DNA from 4 places in the Rheinheimera sp. B2H12 genome. Region 1 is predicted to be linked to each of the others. Evidence: predicted binding sites of a transcription regulator. Region 1 holds the regulator's gene; each other region holds the start of a gene.
What was found. The regulator sigma-54, encoded in region 1, starts transcription at its own class of promoters, with help from an activator protein. The targets are predictions, from matches to a motif close to TGGCANGNTNCNTGCTT.
Positions count from the first base shown of each region.

Region 2: the regulator sigma-54 is predicted to act here: its motif matches at 3,732-3,748, upstream of fliE (flagellar hook-basal body complex protein FliE).
Region 3: the regulator sigma-54 is predicted to act here: its motif matches at 1,760-1,776, upstream of flgB (flagellar basal body rod protein FlgB).
Region 4: the regulator sigma-54 is predicted to act here: its motif matches at 2,246-2,262, upstream of AC53GJ_RS12135 (PEP-CTERM sorting domain-containing protein).

Region 1 is NZ_CM184363.1:584,974-589,890, reverse strand. It holds gene lptB (LPS export ABC transporter ATP-binding protein) at 1-365, shown strand, start outside; gene AC53GJ_RS02600 (RNA polymerase factor sigma-54) at 413-1,900, shown strand; gene hpf (ribosome hibernation promoting factor) at 1,926-2,213, shown strand; gene ptsN (PTS IIA-like nitrogen regulatory protein PtsN) at 2,224-2,694, shown strand; gene rapZ (RNase adapter RapZ) at 2,691-3,548, shown strand; gene AC53GJ_RS02580 (HPr family phosphocarrier protein) at 3,538-3,813, shown strand; gene AC53GJ_RS02575 (Na+/H+ antiporter subunit G) at 3,815-4,165, opposite strand; gene AC53GJ_RS02570 (K+/H+ antiporter subunit F) at 4,175-4,444, opposite strand; gene AC53GJ_RS02565 (Na+/H+ antiporter subunit E) at 4,444-4,917, opposite strand, start outside.
Region 2 is NZ_CM184363.1:1,872,090-1,877,006, forward strand. It holds gene AC53GJ_RS08130 (sigma-54 dependent transcriptional regulator) at 1-536, shown strand, start outside; gene AC53GJ_RS08135 (sensor histidine kinase) at 704-2,044, shown strand; gene AC53GJ_RS08140 (sigma-54-dependent transcriptional regulator) at 2,031-3,383, shown strand; gene fliE (flagellar hook-basal body complex protein FliE) at 3,795-4,130, shown strand; gene fliF (flagellar basal-body MS-ring/collar protein FliF) at 4,145-4,917, shown strand, end outside.
Region 3 is NZ_CM184363.1:1,827,552-1,832,468, forward strand. It holds gene AC53GJ_RS07910 (chemotaxis protein CheV) at 1-819, shown strand, start outside; gene AC53GJ_RS07915 (CheR family methyltransferase) at 834-1,667, shown strand; gene flgB (flagellar basal body rod protein FlgB) at 1,813-2,211, shown strand; gene flgC (flagellar basal body rod protein FlgC) at 2,214-2,630, shown strand; gene AC53GJ_RS07930 (flagellar hook assembly protein FlgD) at 2,642-3,337, shown strand; gene flgE (flagellar hook protein FlgE) at 3,359-4,708, shown strand.
Region 4 is NZ_CM184363.1:2,801,966-2,806,882, reverse strand. It holds gene AC53GJ_RS12140 (phosphohexomutase domain-containing protein) at 1-731, shown strand, start outside; gene AC53GJ_RS12135 (PEP-CTERM sorting domain-containing protein) at 1,356-2,207, opposite strand; gene AC53GJ_RS12130 (hypothetical protein) at 2,492-3,370, opposite strand; gene AC53GJ_RS12125 (undecaprenyl-phosphate glucose phosphotransferase) at 3,610-4,917, shown strand, end outside.

The sequences.
Region 1 (4,917 bases):
TACTGGATGAATTTAACATTACCCATATCCGCAATAGCCTGGGCATGAGTTTGTCTGGTGGTGAAAGACGCCGGGTTGAAATCGCCAGAGCGCTGGCGGCTAATCCGGCCTTTATTTTACTGGATGAACCTTTCGCCGGGGTTGACCCCATTTCAGTACTGGATATCAAAAAAATTATCCAGCACCTGCGTGACCGCGGTATTGGGGTGCTCATTACCGACCACAACGTCCGGGAAACCCTTGATGTTTGTGAAATTGCCTATATTGTCAGTCATGGAGAACTGATTGCTTCCGGCTCACCGGCTGAAGTATTAGCCAATCAGCAGGTCAGAGATGTATACCTCGGAGAGCAATTCAGGCTATAGTTAGCAAAAAGCCAGTTTCACTGGCCGTCAGGAGTGACCAGAAGTACATGAAGCCATCTTTACAACTCCGGCTTGGACAGCAGCTGACCATGACGCCGCAATTGCAGCAGGCGATTAAGCTACTGCAATTGTCAACGATTGAATTACAACAAGAAATTCAGGAAGCGCTGGATGCAAACCCGCTGCTCGAAGCAGCTGATGATGACTACACCAACTTCAATGACAACGGCGCTGCGGCTGATTCTGACCGCCGTGAACATCCTGAGACTGACAGTTTTAATAACGATGAACATAGTGAACCTGACATCCCTGACAGCAGTGAGGCGATGACGGAACAAAACATCAAAGAAGACTTACCACTCGACAGCAACTGGGACGATATGGTCAGTGCAGCCCCGGTTTCCGGCACTTACAACGGTGACGAAGACATGGTGTTTCAGGGCGAGACCACTGAAACCCTGCAGGATTATCTGCGTTGGCAAATGCGCTTAACCCCATTCTCTGATACCGATCTGGCGATTGCTGAAATTATTATTGAAGCGATCGATGCCAATGGCCTGCTGACCATCAGCACTGAAGACATTCTGGACTCGCTTGGCATGCCAGAAGTGGAAGCTGATGAAGTCGAAGCCGTGATTAAACGCATCCAGTTTTTTGATCCCATTGGGGTGGGTGCCCGCAGTATTCAGGAATGTTTGCTGGTGCAATTGCGTCAATTTGATCCAGATACCCCTTTCCTTGCGCAAACCTGCGATATTATTCGTCATCATAGTGAATATTTAGCCAATCGTGATTTCCGTTCTCTGATGCGGGTGGCTAAACTGAAAGAAGATGATTTGCGGGAAGTGATGCGTCTGATCCACAGCCTGAACCCAAGACCAGGGGCCGATGTGATCCGGGAAGAGCAGCAATACACCATTCCCGATGTATCAGTGAAAAAAGTCAAAGGCCGCTGGATGGTTGAATTAAATCCGGATGCCTTTCCAAAGATTAAAATTAATGAACAATACGCGGCGATGTCACGCCATGCCCGTAATTCATCGGACAGCCAGTTTATCCGCTCGCACCTGCAAGAAGCCAAATGGTTTCTGAAAAGTCTGGAGAGTCGGAATGAAACTCTGCTCAAAGTTGCCAACTGCATAGTGCAGCAACAACAGGCATTTTTTGAACATGGCGAAGAAGCGATGAAACCTATGGTGCTGAATGATGTCGCTGAGATGGTTGGCATGCATGAATCGACCATTTCCAGGGTGACCACCCAGAAATTTATGCATACACCACGTGGAATTTTTGAACTTAAGTTCTTCTTTTCCAGTCATGTAAGTACAGAGAGTGGTGGCGAATGTTCGTCGACCGCCATCAGAGCCTTTATTAAAAAATTGGTGGCAGCGGAGAATCCTGCAAAGCCGTTAAGCGATAGCAGGATGGCAGAAATTCTTTCTGAACAGGGCATCAACGTAGCAAGGCGGACCATCGCCAAATACCGTGAGTCTCTGTACATTCCGCCGTCAAATCAGCGCAAGAGCTTGCTATAAGTGCTCATCAAAGAAGGAAATGTCTATGCAAATCAATCTAACTGGTCGCCATGTTGAAATTACTGAAGCACTGAGAGAGTATGTAGACAGCAAGTTTTCAAAACTTGAACGGCATTTTGACCACATCAACAACGTCCATGTTGTGCTGAATGTGGAGAAATTAAAACAAATTGCCGAAGCCAAAATGCATTTAAACGGCGGAGAGGTGTTTGCAATCAGCGAAGATGATAATATGTACGCCGCGATCGACCAGTTGATCGATAAACTTGATCGACAAGTTATTAAACACAAAGAGAAAATTTCTCGTCACTGATTACGGACTTATGAACTTAAGCTCAATGTTATCGAAGGACTGCACAAAAAGTGCGGTCCTTTTTAATAGTAAAAAACGCATTCTGGAATATATTGCCGAGCTTGCCCATCAGCAATTGCCGCAATTACCGGAATCCAGCATTTTTGAAGCGCTGATGGCGCGGGAGAAACTAGGTTCGACCGGTATTGGCGGTGGTATCGCCATCCCGCATGGCAAATTGAAAGATGTCACCAGCCCGGTGTTGATCTTTGTGGTCAGCCAGGATGCGATCCAGTTTGATGCTATCGATAATCAGGCGGTTGATATTTTCTGTGCGATCCTGATCCCGGAAAATCAGTGCCAGACTCATCTCAGTACACTGGCAGGCATTGCCAGGCTACTCAGTCAGAAAGATTTGACGCGTAAGATCAGGCATGCAGAATCTGATGCCGGTTTATATCAGTTATTGTTAACCCATTCAGAGATGGCGGCAGGAAAATGAAACTTCTGGTGGTCAGCGGACGATCCGGTTCAGGTAAATCAGTCGCACTGCGGGTGATGGAAGACCTTGGCTATTATTGTGTCGATAACATCCCGGTCAATTTATTGCCAACCTTGGCAAACGCCGTGATGGGACAATATGAACGGGTTGCTATCAGCATTGATGTACGCAACCTGCCACAGGAACCGGAAGAACTGACCGAGATCCTGTCTTATTTACCACGCAAAGTGGAACTGACCATTCTATATCTGGATGCAGACCATACCAGTCTAATCAAAAGATTCAGTGAAACCAGAAGATTACATCCGTTGTCACATCAGGCGATGTCGCTGGATGAAGCCATTCAGCGTGAGCAACAACTGCTGGACCCTATTTCCAGCCGCGCTGATTTATATATTGATACCACTGAGCTGAACGTTCACCAACTGACCGAACAGCTCAGAGAGCGGATCCTGGGTCAGAAAACCGGCCGGTTAGTGATCCTGTTTGAGTCTTTTGGCTTTAAATATGGTATCCCCAAGGATGCCGATTATGTGTTTGATGCCCGCTTTCTGCCCAACCCACATTGGGTGCCTGAGCTGAAAATTCTGACCGGCTTGGATCAACCGGTGATCGACTTCCTGGAGTCGCAGGCTGTGGTTGAAAAATACACCCACCAAATTAATAGTTTTATTACCACCTGGCTGCCACAGCTGGAACGGAATAACCGTAGTTATCTGACCATTGCCATAGGTTGTACCGGTGGTCAGCATCGTTCCGTGTATATTGTGGAATCGCTGGCAGCAAGTTTCCGGACGCTGCGAGAAGATGTACAGATCCGGCATCGGGAATTGGTCAGACACCATGGCAAATAGATGTTCACAAACCGTCACTATCGTCAATCAGCTGGGCTTACATGCCAGAGCTGCCACTAAACTGGCCCAACTCTGTCAGCGGCTAGACGCTAAAATTGAACTGCAGCAGGAAGGCAAAACCGCAGACGCCAGCAGTGTATTGGCGTTATTGATGCTGGCGAGCAGTAAAGGCAAAAATGTTGAAGTCATCAGCTCCGGCAACGAAGCAGAAGCCGCGCTGCAAGCCGTGGTTGAATTGATCAGCAACGGCTTTGACGAAAACTGAGTTATTGAGCTTTGGCTTTATGATGCTGCAGCAGTTCCTGTCGACTGGTGGCTGCAGTCGCCTTTAACTGTTGATGAATACCGGCTTTGATCAGCATATAAGCCGTTACAGGGGCAGTAATAAACAAAAACAACGCAATCAGCAACTGCTGCAGACTAAGCTCGCCTTGGATGCCATTAAAAAATAACAGCGACGCCAGCACTAAACTACCAAGCCCAAGGGTGGTTGCTTTGGTCGGGCCATGCAGCCGTGTATAAAAATCGGGTAATTTCACCAGCGCGACCGAGCCTAGTAATACAAACAAAGCGCCAAGGATCACCAGCACTGCCACTATCCACTCCAGTATACTCATTTCAGCCCTCTATTCGATAATATCGCCGCGCAACATAAACTTACAGACTGCGACTGTACTGACAAAGCCCAGCATGGCGATCAACAGCGCTGCTTCAAAATGCAGCTGACTAGCGCCATAAATGCCATAACACAACAACAGCGCAATGCTATTGATATACATTGTATCCAGCGCCAGCAACCGATCTGGTAACGAGGGACCGCGCAGTAACGCCAACAAATTTAACAGTAACGCCAGCCCTATCAGGAGCATGGCCACAATCAACACAGTGTGCAGCATCAGAACATCTCCCGTAAAGGTGCTTCGTAACGTTGCTGGATACTCTGGATCAAGGCTGCTTCATCCTGTAAATCCAGCACATGCACCAGTAAAAAACGCTGGGTCGCAGCGGTGGTTAATTCATGTTCATATGGCAGAATTTCCGCACTGACGGTGCCAGGTGTTAATGACACAGTGCCTGCCAAAATGGTCAGCGGCAAGGATTCGGTCAGTTGCAGCGGGATCAGCACAAAACCAGGCTTTAACCGCTGATTGGGTCCAAGCACCAACCGGATCACCTGCAAATTTGCCACCACAATATCCAGCAACACCCTTAATACATACACAATGGCCAGCCCAGGTTTTTTGATCCGTGGTTGCGGATCACGAAAACCAGCTGTCAGTAATGGGATCAGTGCAGCTAACAGCAAGGCCGCGACCAGATGCACAGGAGCCACACTATTGTTTAGCAACAACCAGACCACAAACAACAA
Region 2 (4,917 bases), 1.3 Mb from region 1:
TGTTACAGGAACTCCAGCATAGGCTGGAGTTACAGGGACAAAACAGTATTAAGTTTACCGAACGGGCGGTCGAGAGTTTAAAACTGCATGCCTGGCCTGGTAACGTGCGGGAACTGGCCAATCTGGTGGAACGCCTGACTATTATGTATCCGCAGCAAGTGATTGATGTGGCTGAATTACCGCACAAATATCGGCACCTTGATGTCGACAGTTATGTGCCACACTATCCGGAATCCTTATTGGAGCGTGATGCGATCAATGAAATGTTCCAGAGCATGGCGGATGAGGATGACTCAAGCGATGAGCTGTTCAGTGCGCAAACAGGCACCGATTTACAGTTATTGCCTGATGATGGATTGGATCTGAAACAGTTTTTAGCAGAGCTGGAAATCTCCTTAATCAGCCAGGCGCTGGAGCGGCATGATTTTGTGGTGGCCAGAGCCGCCGATATTTTATGTCTGCGCCGTACCACCCTGGTGGAGAAAATGCGCAAATATAATCTGGCGCGCGATGAGTTCGATACCACAGACGAATAACTGCGACGGGAGCGGCTGATGAGCCGCACGCTTTATCTGACCCCCTTAACCGCTGAGTCAAAAAAATGGCAGTAAGAATGCTGCCTAACCATCAGATATTTAAGTATTTATTACTTGGCATAAATCCTGCTTTAACCCGTCAATCTGTTTGATTGACGGTGAACCTTATGTCCAGAGTTGCAACAATTTTTACCAGTGCAGTTGACGCTGTGCCAGCCAAGCCATTGTTTGAACTGGTTGCGGAGCCTGGCGCAGATTGGCGCTGCGCCGCAGAAATGCTGCCGCCCAAAGTTGCGACTGTGCTGAGTTGGCCTGGTCAACCGCAACCCGGACTGACTAAGGCTATCGCCGATATCAGTTTATCTGCTCCCTCAATCTTGTCAGTTCAGAAACAATCACCACAACTGCCTGATGCCACGGCTGAGCCGGTACAACATCAGCTGTTATGGTTGCAGCATTTATTGCAGGTGCTGCCAACAGGTGTGGTGGTGCTGGATTCACGCGGGCTGGTGCAACAAGCAAATCCGGTGGCGGTGGCGATGCTAGGTGAACCATTGACCGGGCAGCGCTGGCTGGACGTCATTACCCGCAGTTTTCGGCCGCGCAGCGATGATGGGATGGAAGTATCGTTACATGATGGTCGCCGGGTACAACTGGCGATTACGTCCTTGCACCCCCAGCCAGGTCAATTGATTGTACTGACAGATTTGACCGAGACCCGGCAGCTACAAAGCCGGCTGGCGCATCTGCAACGTTTATCAGCCCTTGGTAAAATGATGGCCTCACTGGCACATCAAATCCGCACGCCGTTATCCAGTGCCATGTTGTACGCGCAAAATCTGAAAAACCAGAAACTAGCACCAACTGCCCGGCTGCAGTTTCAGGATAAATTGTTGCACCGATTATTGGATCTGGAGCAGCAAGTGAATGATTTGCTGCTGTTTGCCCGCTCCGGACGGGAGCAGCAGGTGGCGGTGTTGTCGATGCAACAGTTGCTGACTGATGTCTACTGCGGGGTTGAACCGCTGGTGCAACAACAGGCCGGTGTGTTGCAACTGCAATTACCACAACCTGATCTGACGGTATTGGCCAATCACAGTGCTTTAACCGGAGCGCTGGGGAATTTAATCCAGAACGCTTTGCAACATGCCGGTCCAGGCGCGCAGATTTTACTGGCGGCCTTGCCCGATCCAGATGGCCAGCATATTCGACTGGTGGTGGAAGATCATGGTCCGGGTGTACCCGTACACTTGCAACAACAAATCTTCGAACCCTTTTTTACCACCCGCGCCAGTGGCACAGGCCTTGGCCTGGCTGTGGTACAGGCGGTTGCAAATTCACATCATGGCATTGCCCGTTGCATCAGCGCAGCAGGCGGCGGTGCCCGTTTTGAAATACTGCTGCCCGTTTGCCTTGTCGCAAGCGACAGCACCATGACGCAGGCACAGCATCATCCGGACCTGCATCACACTGACACTACAGAAGGAGCCCCACATGCAGCACACTAACATTATGGTGGTCGAAGATGACGCTGGCCTCCGTGAAGCACTGGTGGATACGCTGGAATTGGCACAGTATCAGGTCATTGCGGCAGAAAGCGCTGAGCAGGCATTGCAATTGCTCAAACAACACAAAATCCGCCTGGTGATCAGTGATGTCCAGATGGGTGGGGTATCCGGTATTGAATTGCTCAAGTCGATCAAACTGAATTATCCGCAGTTACCTGTGCTGATGATGACGGCTTATGCCACGGTGAACGATGCGGTGCAAGCGATCCGGCTTGGTGCCGTCGATTATCTGGCAAAACCCTTCGCGCCGGAAGTACTGGTGAATATGGTCAGTCGTTATGTGCCGGTGGAAACTGTCACGGCATTTGAGCCGATCGTGGCGGCACCTGTCAGTCAGCAGTTGGTGAAACTGGCGGCTAAAGTGGCGCGCTCTGACGCCAGCGTGATGGTACTTGGTCCCAGTGGTTCCGGCAAAGAAGTGCTGGCCCGTTATATTCATCAACAATCGCCTCGCCATGCCGGACCTTTTATTGCCATTAACTGCGCAGCAATTCCGGAGAATATGCTGGAGTCGACGTTGTTTGGTTATGAAAAAGGTGCGTTTACCGGCGCTATCGCCGCCTGTCCGGGTAAATTTGAACAAGCGCAACAAGGCACCATTTTGTTAGATGAAATCAGCGAAATGGACTTAAACCTGCAGGCTAAATTATTGCGGGTGTTGCAGGAGCGCGAAGTTGAACGGCTGGGTAGCCGTAAAACCATCAAACTGGATGTGCGGGTCATTGCAACCAGCAACCGCGATTTACGTCAAACGGTGCAACAAGGTTTGTTCCGGGAAGACTTATTTTACCGGCTGAATGTATTTCCACTGACCTGGCCAGCGCTGGCGCAGCGAAGTGCCGATATTCTGCCGCTGTGTCAGCATTTGCTGGAGCGGCATTGTCAGCAGCAGGGGGAAGCACTGCCGCTGCTGACCAGCGCTGCTGAGCGTAAACTGCTGGCGCATAACTGGCCCGGTAATGTGCGGGAGCTGGATAATGTGATGCAACGGGCGCTGATTGTGCACAGTGAGGGTGAAATCACTGCTGACGACATCTTGCTGGAAACCGGTCCAACGGACCAGGACTGGACGACACCGATAGCGGATGTAAATCTGGATCCGGACTTGAGCCTGTTTAAGTCCGAAGTGTACGAGCAGGAACACCGGATCATCCTGGAAACCATGAAAGCCTGCGCTTACAAACGCAAAGAAGTGGCGGAAAAGCTGGGCATCAGTGCCCGCACTTTGCGTTATAAACTCGCCAGGATGCGCGAGTCTGGTATTCAGTTACCGGCCTGACGCCAAGATAAGGCTTTTTTATTTAATTGATTTGTAAGCTTTATATTGTAGGTCGGGCTTGCCAAGAAATGCGACCGGCATAACCGGGGCAGTCCGACAATCATGATGGATAATTTTTCCACAAGCCATGTTGGACTGTCGCTGCGCGCCGAGTCCAACCTACGAAGGTTCAAACCCATCCATGTTGAGTATCTGGCAGTATTTCCTGGCAACGCACGTCGCACTTCGTGGTAACCCCGTCTTGTATTGCGTTAATCCTGTACTGCCACTCCGATAGGCGTCAGCTTTTTGACTCTGCTGCCAGATTAAAATTCATATATAACTAATTGAAAAATAACAAGTAAATCATGGCATGATTTGTGCTTTATTTTGTTATTCCGGCTTTCTAGCTGTTGTGACAGGTAAATACTCATGGATATCAAAGGCGCCGCGTTATTTCAGGAAATGCAGACTTTTGCCAAACAGGCCCGTAGCCTGAGCAATGACATGCCATCGCCCTCATCCCAGGTTGGCAATAGCAGCCAACAGGATTTTTCTGCCTTATTTAAGATGGCACTGGATAACGTCAATGGCCTGCAGCAAGACTCCAGCAAACTGGCAACTGCTGTTGAAATGGGCGATCCAAAAGTATCACTGGCACAAGCCATGATTGCCGGTCAAAAATCATCGATTGCCTTCGAAGCCACAGTCCAGGTGCGTAATAAACTGGTTGAAGCTTACAAAGAAGTCATGTCGATGCCGGTTTGAGGGAGGATTAATCTGTGGCTGAATCTACATCAACTGAACTGACCTTAAGTGGCAACGATTTTAACAATGCCACTGAAGATCAGACCCAACAAGAGCAGAAATCCGGTTTTCTCGGCGCTATGGGTGGCATGGACATTGTCCGCCAGCTCACGCTGATTGTCGCGCTGACGATTTGTATTGCTATCGCCATCCTGATCATCCTGTGGGCCCGCGAACCTGAATTGCGGCCACTGGGTACTTTTGAAACGGCGGAACTGATTCAGCATCTGGATTATCTGGATGGACAAAAAGTTGAGTATAAACTCGAAGGCAATGTCATTCTGGTGCCCGGAGATCAGTATCAGCAGATCAAATTGGGGTTAAGCCGGGCCGGATTACAAAAGTCGTCCAACAGCGGCGAAGATATACTGATGCAGGACAGTGGCTTTGGCGTGAGTCAGCGGCTGGAGATGGAAAGATTAAAACACAGCCGCGAGCAACAACTGGCCAGAACCATTGAAGAATTTCAAAGTGTGGCCAGAGCCAGAGTGTTGTTGGCTATTCCAAAAGAAAATATTTTTGCCCGTACCGAGAAATCGCCGTCGGCGACTGTGATGATCAGTGCTAAAGGCGGCAAATCTATTAAAGACAGTGAAGTGGATGCCATTGTCGATTTAGTTGCTTCCGCGGTGCAAGGGCTGGAACCGTCCAAAGTGACTGTGACTGACCAGAATGGCCGCTTGTTAAACAGCGGCTCACAAGATGCCAGTTCTGCCCGTTCAAAACGCGAGTATGAAATTGAGCAAAA
Region 3 (4,917 bases), 1.2 Mb from region 1:
TTCAAAGTCAGGGAAGTGTTGCAATGTCCGCCACTGACTGCTATTCCCAAACGCAACAAATTTGTGCGTGGTATTGCTCACATTCGTGGTCAGACGATTTCGGTGATTGATTTAAGCCTGGCGACAGGTGGCAGACCGATTGAGAATGTGAAAGACAGTTTCATCATCATCGCTGAGTACAACAGATCGGTGCAGGGTTTTTTAGTTAATTCAGTTGAGCGAATTATCAATATCAACTGGGAATCTATTATGCCACCGCCAAAAGGTACCGGCGGCCGGCAAAGTTATCTGACCGCAGTGACTGAGATTGACAAAGAGCTGGTTGAAATTATTGATGTCGAGAAAATCCTGGAAGAGATTTCACCTTCTCCGACCATGATCACGGGCGCTGTCGATACCGAAACTATTACCGCTGACTTAGGCGACAGAACCATTTTAATTGCCGATGACTCAGCTGTGGCGCGTAATCAGGTCAAACGGGCACTGGAAGGTCTGGGAGTCACCATGCATCTGGTGAAAAATGGCCGCGAAGCGCTGAGTTATCTGCAAGAAGTTGCCGCGAGTTGTGAAGAATCAGTCACTGAAAAAATTGGCCTTCTGATCTCTGACATTGAAATGCCGGAAATGGATGGTTATACCTTGACGGCAGAAATCCGGCTGGATCAAAAACTGAAAAAATTGCATGTGATTTTACACACCTCTTTAAGCGGAGTCTTTAATCAGCAAATGGTACAGAAAGTGGGTGCCGATGATTTTATTGCTAAGTTTAATCCGGATGAACTGGGTGAATCAGTACGGAAATGGTTACATGCTGATTAAAAGGTGGCAATGCTGTGGTGAATAAAGAGCTGCTTGACACTGAATACAAGCTGTTCCGGGATTTTCTGGAGCAGCAATGTGGCATAGTGCTTGGCGAGAACAAGCAGTATCTGGTCAAAAGCCGTCTCGGGCCTTTGATGCAGCGGTTTCAACTGGCAAGTTTGTCTGAGCTGGTGAACAAAACATTGAGTCCGTTTGAACGTCAATTACGCTCGGCGGTGATTGATGCAATGACCACCAATGAAACTTTGTGGTTTCGCGATACCTATCCTTATGAATTGCTGAAAAAACAAATTTTACCTGAACTGGAAAAAGACCATCGCAATGTCAAAATTTGGTCTGCAGCCAGTTCATCAGGTCAAGAACCTTACTCAATTGCAATGACCGGGTTGGAATATCAGCAAAGCCGACCAGGGGCCTTCAGCCTCGGCATGCAAATTCTTGGCACAGATATTTCCAACGCTATGCTTGAGCACTGTCAGCGTGCTGAATATGACGGTCTGGCATTGTCCAGAGGCTTGTCGCCGGAACGACGCAGCAAGTTTTTCGAAGACAGTGGCAACGGTATGATGCGGGTGCGGGAACCCGTCAGAAAAAATGTTTCATTCCGCCATCTCAATTTGTTAGACAGTTATACCTTACTGGGCAAATTTGACATTATTTTTTGCCGTAACGTGTTGATTTATTTTTCGCCGGAAGTGAAAGCTAAAATCATTCGGCAGTTTGCCCAAGCGCTGAACCCAAAAGGATATTTGTTTTTGGGGGCATCTGAATCCTTGTCCAGCATTAACACCGATTTTGAGATGATTCGCTGTAATCCAGGGATCATCTATCGTCGCAAAACCTAAGCATACCCTTTAGCGTTTTTCCATGCCAAGCCGTGCCTGTTGCACGGCTTTTTGTTGCCGCCAATTTCATTCCTGCAGTGTCATTAAATTGTTGGCCTGAGTTTTGCTAACTAATTTTATCAATCGCTGAAATGAGTACAGCACTATGGCAATTAGTTTTGAAAAAGCTTTTGGCGTCCACCCGCAGGGCATGTTGCTGCGCGAAAAACGCTCAGAATTGCTGGCGGATAATATCGCAAATGCGGATACCCCTGGGTTTAAAGCCAAGGATCTGGATTTTCAGACCGCACTGGCCAATGCCAACACGCGGCAAACTTCTGCCTTTAGCCGTACTCATGAAAAACATTTTGAAATTTCTACCCAGACCCGGCAGGAAGTGAAATTTCGTAACGTCGAGCAAACCGATACAGGCGATGGCAATAGTGTAGATATCCACCGTGAACGCAATGCATTCAGTCAGAACAGCATGGAGTATCAGGCTGCGCTGAATTTCTTAAATGGCAAAATCAGTGGCCTGAGAAAAGCCTTAGGCGGAGGTCAGTAACAATGAGCTTATATCGGGTTTTTGATATCGCGGGTTCTGGTTTAACTGCGCAGGCACTGCGTTTGAATACCACGGCCAGTAATATTGCCAATGCCAATAGTGTCAGCAGTAGCATCGATCAGACGTATCGTGGTCGCCATCCGGTGTTCGCCGCTGAGATGGACAAAGCGCTGGATGATCGGCGTGGCGCAGGTGTGAAAGTGCTGGGCATTGTGGAAAGTGATGCGCCGCTTAATACCGAATACAACCCGAGCCATCCGCTGGCGGATGAAAAAGGCTTCATTTACAAGCCGAATGTCAATGTGATGGAAGAAATGGCCAATATGATTTCTGCCAGTCGTTCTTATGACGCCAATGTGCAGGTGGCGGATGCCGCCAAACAAATGTTAAGTCGCACACTGACGTTAGGTCAGCGTTAAGGAGGTAGAGCATGACCACAATTAATAATGCGGCAGATAACAGTTATCTTGACAGTCTGAAGAAAAAAGACGAAGTCACCAAAACTGATGCCCAGAAATCCGGTGCGCTGACGCAATCCGACTTTTTTGCCTTATTAACGCAGCAGTTAGCGTTTCAGGATCCAACCAAACCGGTTGAAAACGATCAGATGATTGCGCAGATGACCAATTTTACCATGGCCGATGGTATTGGTTCGCTCAATACCAATTTTAAAGATTTTGCCGCCAGTATGAATTCGAATCAGGCACTGCAGGCCTCCAGCTTGGTCGGCCGCACTGTGTTGGTCGATTCCGACAAACTGGCCTTTGATGGCACCAATAAAGCTTATGGTTCGACAGAAATTCCTAAAAATGCCACTACTCTGAGTGTGAAAATTTATAACCAGGCGGGTGAGCTGGTCAGAAATGAGCCAGTCGAAAACCCGGTGGCCGGCAAATATGATTTTGTTTGGGACGGTAAAAATAATAACGGCGAAGTGATGGCCAAAGGTTTGTACAAGATGACGGTTGATGTGTCCGTCGCAGGTAAAACCGAAAGCCTGGCGACTGCCACTTATGTTCCTGTGGCCAGTGTCACACTGGGTAAATCAACGGCAGATATGACATTAAATTTATACGGCATCGGCGCCAAAAAAATGGCAGATGTAAAAGAAATTGCAGCAAGCTAATGGCTGATTACGAGGTGAACAATGAGTTTTAATATTGCTTTAAGCGGTTTGGCTGCCGCCCAGAAAGATTTAGACAGCACTGCGAATAACATCGCGAACGTCAATACCACCGGATTTAAGGAATCAAGAGCTGAATTTGCCGATGTCTATGCCGGTTCAATTTTTACCTCCAGCCGGACCAAAGTGGGTGATGGCGCGTCAACTTCGATGATTGCTCAACAATTTTCGCAAGGTTCACTGAAATTCACCAACAACTCACTGGATATCGCTATTTCTGGCGATGGCTTTTTTGCCATGACACCAGATTTAGCTGCCAGGGATATGACCTTTAGCCGGGCTGGTGCCTTCAAACTGAGTAAAGAAAATTTCATTGTGGATAATAACGGCAATTATTTGCAGGGTTATTCCGTGGACCCAACATCGGGTTCGACCACATCGGTCAGCCTCAGCACAACCAAACCTATCCAGATCCCAACGACTGCTGGTGCACCGCGTTCGACCAGTAACGTGTATATGACGATGAACCTGGATTCGCGGGTGGTGGTGCCCACTGCCGCCTTTAACCCGACGGATAAAACCAGTTTTAACTCCAGCACATCCTCCACTATTTATGACAGTTTGGGTGAGCCGCATATTCTGACGATGTATTTCCGTAAAACCGGCGCAGCGACCGATAACGACTGGCAGGTGTTTGCCCAGTTGGACAATAATAATGCAGTCCCAGCGACCACCACAGGTGCTGTAACGGGCGGTGTTGGTCATGTGTTCCAATTACCACCGCCGCAGGTACTGGATTTTGATTCATCTGGTAAACCAGTGGGCACCTTGCCTAATCTGGTATTGCCGGCCGGCGCTGGTACAGGTCTGAATAACCCTGCGTTTCCTTACCTAACTAACGGTGCCACTTTTATTTCGCCGGTGACAGTGTTGTTCCGCGATGAATCAAATACCAAGTTACCAACCCAATACGCCTCTAAATTTGAAGTTGGCTCGCTCAGTCAGGATGGCACCACTGTTGGCAGATTGACCGGCATTGATATTGATGCCGCTGGCCGGGTGATGGCCAGTTACAGTAACGGCAACCAGACTTATCTGTCGCAAATCACCATGGTGAAATTCGCCAACCCACAAGGTTTAACCCAGGTCGGTAATACGGGCTGGAAAGCCAGTCTCAGATCGGGTGATCCACTGGCGGGTGAGGCTAATACCGGCACTTATGGCAGTATCAATTCCTCTGCGCTGGAGCAATCTAACGTCAATCTGACCAATGAACTGGTTGATTTGATTGCGGCACAACGAAACTTCCAGGCCAACTCCAGGGCGCTGGAAGTGAACAGCACATTGCAACAAACCGTGCTGCAGATCCGATAACAGTGTTTGGCATAAAAAAACCGCTACGGCGGTTTTTTTATGCCGGGTTATTAAGGATTCCCTCAGCCGGCTGCACCATGCCATGCCGGCTTGTCGTCGGAACTATCTAATCTGAACTCAGGTTAATGAGTGCCGAACTCAGCTGATGTCATGTTGCCATTTATCGATACCAAGCTTAGCCTGTCATCGTGTCCGTTGTCGCCCGGCAA
Region 4 (4,917 bases), 2.2 Mb from region 1:
TCCCTAATCCGTTATTGCCGGAAAATCGAGCCGACACCAGTGCTGCAGTGCTCAAGCATCAAGCCGATTTTGGTGTGGCTTGGGATGGTGATTTTGATCGCTGTTTTTTGTTTGATGAAACCGGACGTTTTATTGAAGGCTATTATATTGTTGGCCTGCTGGCAGAAGCCTTTTTGCAACAGCATGCTGGTGCACGCGTGATCCATGATCCAAGGTTAACCTGGAATACGATTGAACTGGTGCAACAAGCGGGTGGTCATGCCATTCAGTCTAAAACCGGCCACGCCTTTATTAAAGAGCGGATGCGACTGGAGGACGCGGTTTATGGTGGTGAGATGAGCGCTCATCATTATTTTCGCGACTTTGCCTATTGCGACAGCGGTATGATCCCCTGGTTGCTAGTTGCGCAGTTGATGTGTGTCAAAGGCAAAGCCTTGTCGGCTCTGGTTGATGAGCGGATTGCCGCTTATCCTTCGTCAGGTGAGCTGAATTTCACCATCGCAGAACCGGCGCAAACCTTATTGCGACTGAAAAGTCATTATGCAGCAACTGCTTTGAGTCTGGATGAGACCGATGGGATCAGCCTGGAGTTTGGCAACTGGCGCTTTAATTTACGCAGCTCTAACACAGAACCCTTAGTACGGCTCAATGTTGAAAGCCGCGGCGATATCGCCTTGATGCAACAAAAAACGGCCGAGGTGGTGGCGTTGTTATTACAACAACAAGAATAGTGATGGCACTATATAACTGACTGATTTATTTGGCATTACATGCGGCTGGCGCGTATATATCAGTCACCGCAGGTCGGATTGGCCACGAAGTGCACCACGGCCCCGCCGGGGCAGTCCGACATGTTATGCCAATCATCTCACAGTCAACCAAACCATGATTCGCCGATCGCACCTTTTCGACTCGCCATGGATTTGTAGGTCGGACTCGACCCGGCGAAAAAGCCGGGGCAGTCCGACATGTCATGCCAATAATCTCACAGCCAACCAAACCATGATTCGCCCATTACACCTGTCGGACAGCCCAACTGCTATGCAGTTGGTCGAGTCCGACCTACGCATTTATCTACCATTTACCAAGATCGGATTTGCTACGGATCTGTAGGTCGGACTCACCACGAAGTGCGACACGGCCCCGCCGGGGCAGTCCGATATGTTATGCCAATAATCTCACAGCCAACCAAACGATGATTCACCGATCGCACCTGTCGGACTGCCGCAGCGCTTCACGCTTTGTCGCACTTCGTGGCAAGTCCCGACCTACCAATCACAGCAGCCAACCTACCCGGCATCAAATGATACAGACATAAAAAAAGCGGCCTTAGCCGCTTTTTGATAGCTTTATGCTTAGACTTTACGGCGACGAGCCAGTAAGCCGGCAGCTGCTAAACCGAACATTGCAAAAGTTGCAGGTTCAGGAATTTTGGCAGCCAGGCTAACGTTATCCAGTAACGCACCTTGCTTGTTACCGTCAACGCTGGTGTATTGCTTATTTTGCCAGTTAAAAGAAACTGACTTTTGACCAGCGCCACCAAAACCTAATACCATGCTGGCAGAAGTAGCAGTTAAATCAAATTTGTACTGCACCCAGTTTTCGTGGTTATTCACTGTTTTGTTGTCAACAATCACTGCACTGTTGAAGTCGATTGTTGCAGTCTGATTACCAGCATAGTTTGGTAAATCATCCTGAGTTAACCAGTACACATCTAACAGGTTGTCATCCAGGTTAGTGTTACGGGCACGGTACCAAAATGTCAGTTCATAGGTTTTTCCGATCACCAGATTTTCCAGACCCTGGTAAATACCAGCGTTAGAAGAACCTGACAGTGCACCATTACGAACGTCAAAGTGTGTATCTAATTCCAGGAAACGATTGCCATCCTGCGCATCAAAAGATGTAGAAACACCGTTGACACCAGTGGTCACACCGCTGTGGTTGATTTCAACACCAGTGTTATACAACATGCTCCAACCCGGCAGGTAGTTGTATACACCCCAACGATTATCAGTCGCTTGCGAACCTAAAGAGTCAATATGACGTGAAGGTTGGTAGATATACTGATTCGACATTTTTACACTTTCAGCAACGCCGTCGAAAGCATCTTCAAAACTTCCGTTTTTGATTAGGGATGCATTGGCATGCAGTGAGGATAAACCCACAATCACTGCAACTGCTTTTAATAAATGATTAGACAACATTGACACTCCTGTGACATTTTAAAATACACCAAGCAATTAAGCAAAAACCATGCCTAAAATTGCAACTCATTGATTTACAAGGGGCTCAACAAAATGCGCTTAAGTGCCTTGTAAAGTATACTGACGCTTACTGCGGACAGATGTAACAATTTACTGCCTGTTAAACTAGTCACTGAATTTTACGCAACAACCAGCGTAAAAGCACTGATTAAATTGTTAAGACTTTATGTTGTTTTCTTGACGCCCCTGCATCAAGCCACTGCAAAAGTATCGCAACAGCCAGATTATTGGCCGCCAGAGCGCAGCGATCCAACTGTGCCTAACCGCCATAACATGGCAGGTTGCGCTTTAGACTCTTCTTGCGTCAGCCATACTTGTTGTTGCTTATCAACACAAACCGCCTCGACCTGGCCACTGCTCTGCAGCGGTATTTGCCTGATCAATTGGAAATCAGTGTCAACCAGCGCCAGAAAGGGCTGGTAGTTGTTGCTGAAGATAAACTGCAGCGGGTTTTTCCGCATATCGGCATAACCGACCAACACAAACAATTGTTCCGCTTCACTAAAAGCGGCGTCGGTCACCAGGCCGGTTAAGCCCGCAATAGCAGCAGCTTGGCGCAGTGGTTGCCCGGCTGCCCACTGAAAAACCTGTGTGCTGCCACTGAACCAACTTTTACTGAACAGCCAGACACTGCCATTGGCGTAAGCCAAAGCTTCGGCATCCAGATCATGCTGATATGGCGCTGGTAGCGATGTAGGATAGTCAGGTCGCTGTAACAGGATCTGATGCGGTACCTGCGGTTGCTGCCAGGGCTTTTGCAACTGCCACAACCAGGTTTGTTTTCTGCTGCCACTGTTATTGCCAATGTCACCAATCCAGATCTGGTGCTGGCTTTGTGTCATGGCTTCCCAGTCGGTATTGCTGACAGCTAGTTTTGTCCGCTGCAAAATCCGGCCCTGATGGTCAATTTCGAACAACTCACTACTATTACCAGAATCGTTTAACGTGAGGAAATGGCCGTTGTCGAGGCACAACAAGGCAGAGCTTTCACTAATTTCATCAGGCAGTAACACAAATTGATTAATGTCGGGCTTTTGGCTGCAACTGCTGGTTAATAGCAACAGCGCCAGGCAGCCGAACCGATAAAAAAACGGTAATTGCATCTGAAAATGGATCCTCTGTTGTTGTCACTGGTCTGCACAGTGATGACTTAGTCATGATAACAAAATGTGCCGATAGGGGATCTGATAAAATGGTGTTATATTACAACTGTATTGCTTTAGCTGTTACTAAATTGAGATACCTTGTTGAAGATTTCTGTTTGCAACCAAGTAGCGCAATGAGTAAAATCGCCGCCTGGCAATACAAATGTCACATTTTGTAATCACGGAAGAGTATTGTTTTGAATAAGTCAAACCCGCTTGAAGTCGCGAATAACGGCTATGCCTTCTTATATCGATTTATCGATATCTCTATACTTATCATAGTTTTATTACTCACTTGTCATGTTTACGGCGTTGATTTTGATAAAAATTATTTGATTTTATTACTCGCGCACATCGTCGTTTTTACTTATATAGCCGAAGCGTTGCAATTATATCGTTATTGGCGTGTTGGCCGGTTTTCAAAAATGCTCTGGCTGGTGATGGTGATCTTGATTATTGCCTTTGGTGTGCTGGCCAGTGTGTTATTTTTGTTTAAAGCGGGTGCCAGCTTTTCCAGGGTCGTCATTGGCTTGTGGTTCCTTTTTTCTTTACAACTGATGCTCAGCTGGCGAATTTTGTTACGTCTGATCCGTAAAGTACAACTGGAACATGGCGTGAATTTACAAAAAGTGGCCATTGTCGGGTTAACCCCGCGCGGCGTGCAACTCTTTCATGAATTTAACAACCACCCAGAGCTTGGATTCCAATGTATCGGATTTTTCGATGATAGGGAAGTGGCTCGTTTTCCGGAAGAATATCGTCAGTTTGTGTTGGGCACAGTGAATGATTCGGTGCTGACGGCACAGTCAGGTGTGATCAGCCGGTTATACATCAGTTTACCTTTGCATGCCGATAAACGGATCCAGCAAATTGTGCAGCAACTGGGTGATACCACGCTGGATGTTTTTTTGGTGCCAGATCTGTTGTTTATCAATATGATGCATGGCCGCTTGAGCAATGTCGGTGACATCGACACTATCAGTGTGTTTGAGTCGCCGCATTATGGCGTGCAAAACTACCTCAAACGCACTTTTGATATCCTCTTTAGTACAGCGGCACTGATTGGTTTATTGCCCGTGCTGCTGATTATTGCCGCGCTGATTAAATTAACTTCCAAAGGGCCGGTGTTGTTTAAACAAGACCGCTATGGTCTGGATGGCAAGAAAATTGGTGTCTACAAATTCCGCAGTATGAAAGTGATGGAAAATGCTGACACTGTGGTACAGGCGACTAAGGGCGACAAAAGAGTGACGCCACTCGGGGCTTTTTTGCGCCGCACTTCACTCGATGAGCTGCCGCAGTTTATTAATGTGCTCTGTGGCCAGATGTCAGTGGTTGGCCCCAGACCTCATGCGGTTGCTCACAACGAACATTACCGTAACCATGTTTCTTTTTATATGCTGCGGCACAAAGTCAAACCAGGCATTACCGGCTGGGCGCAAATTAACGGCTGGCGCGGTGAAACCGATACTCTGGATAAAATGGAGAAACGGGTTGAATTCGAT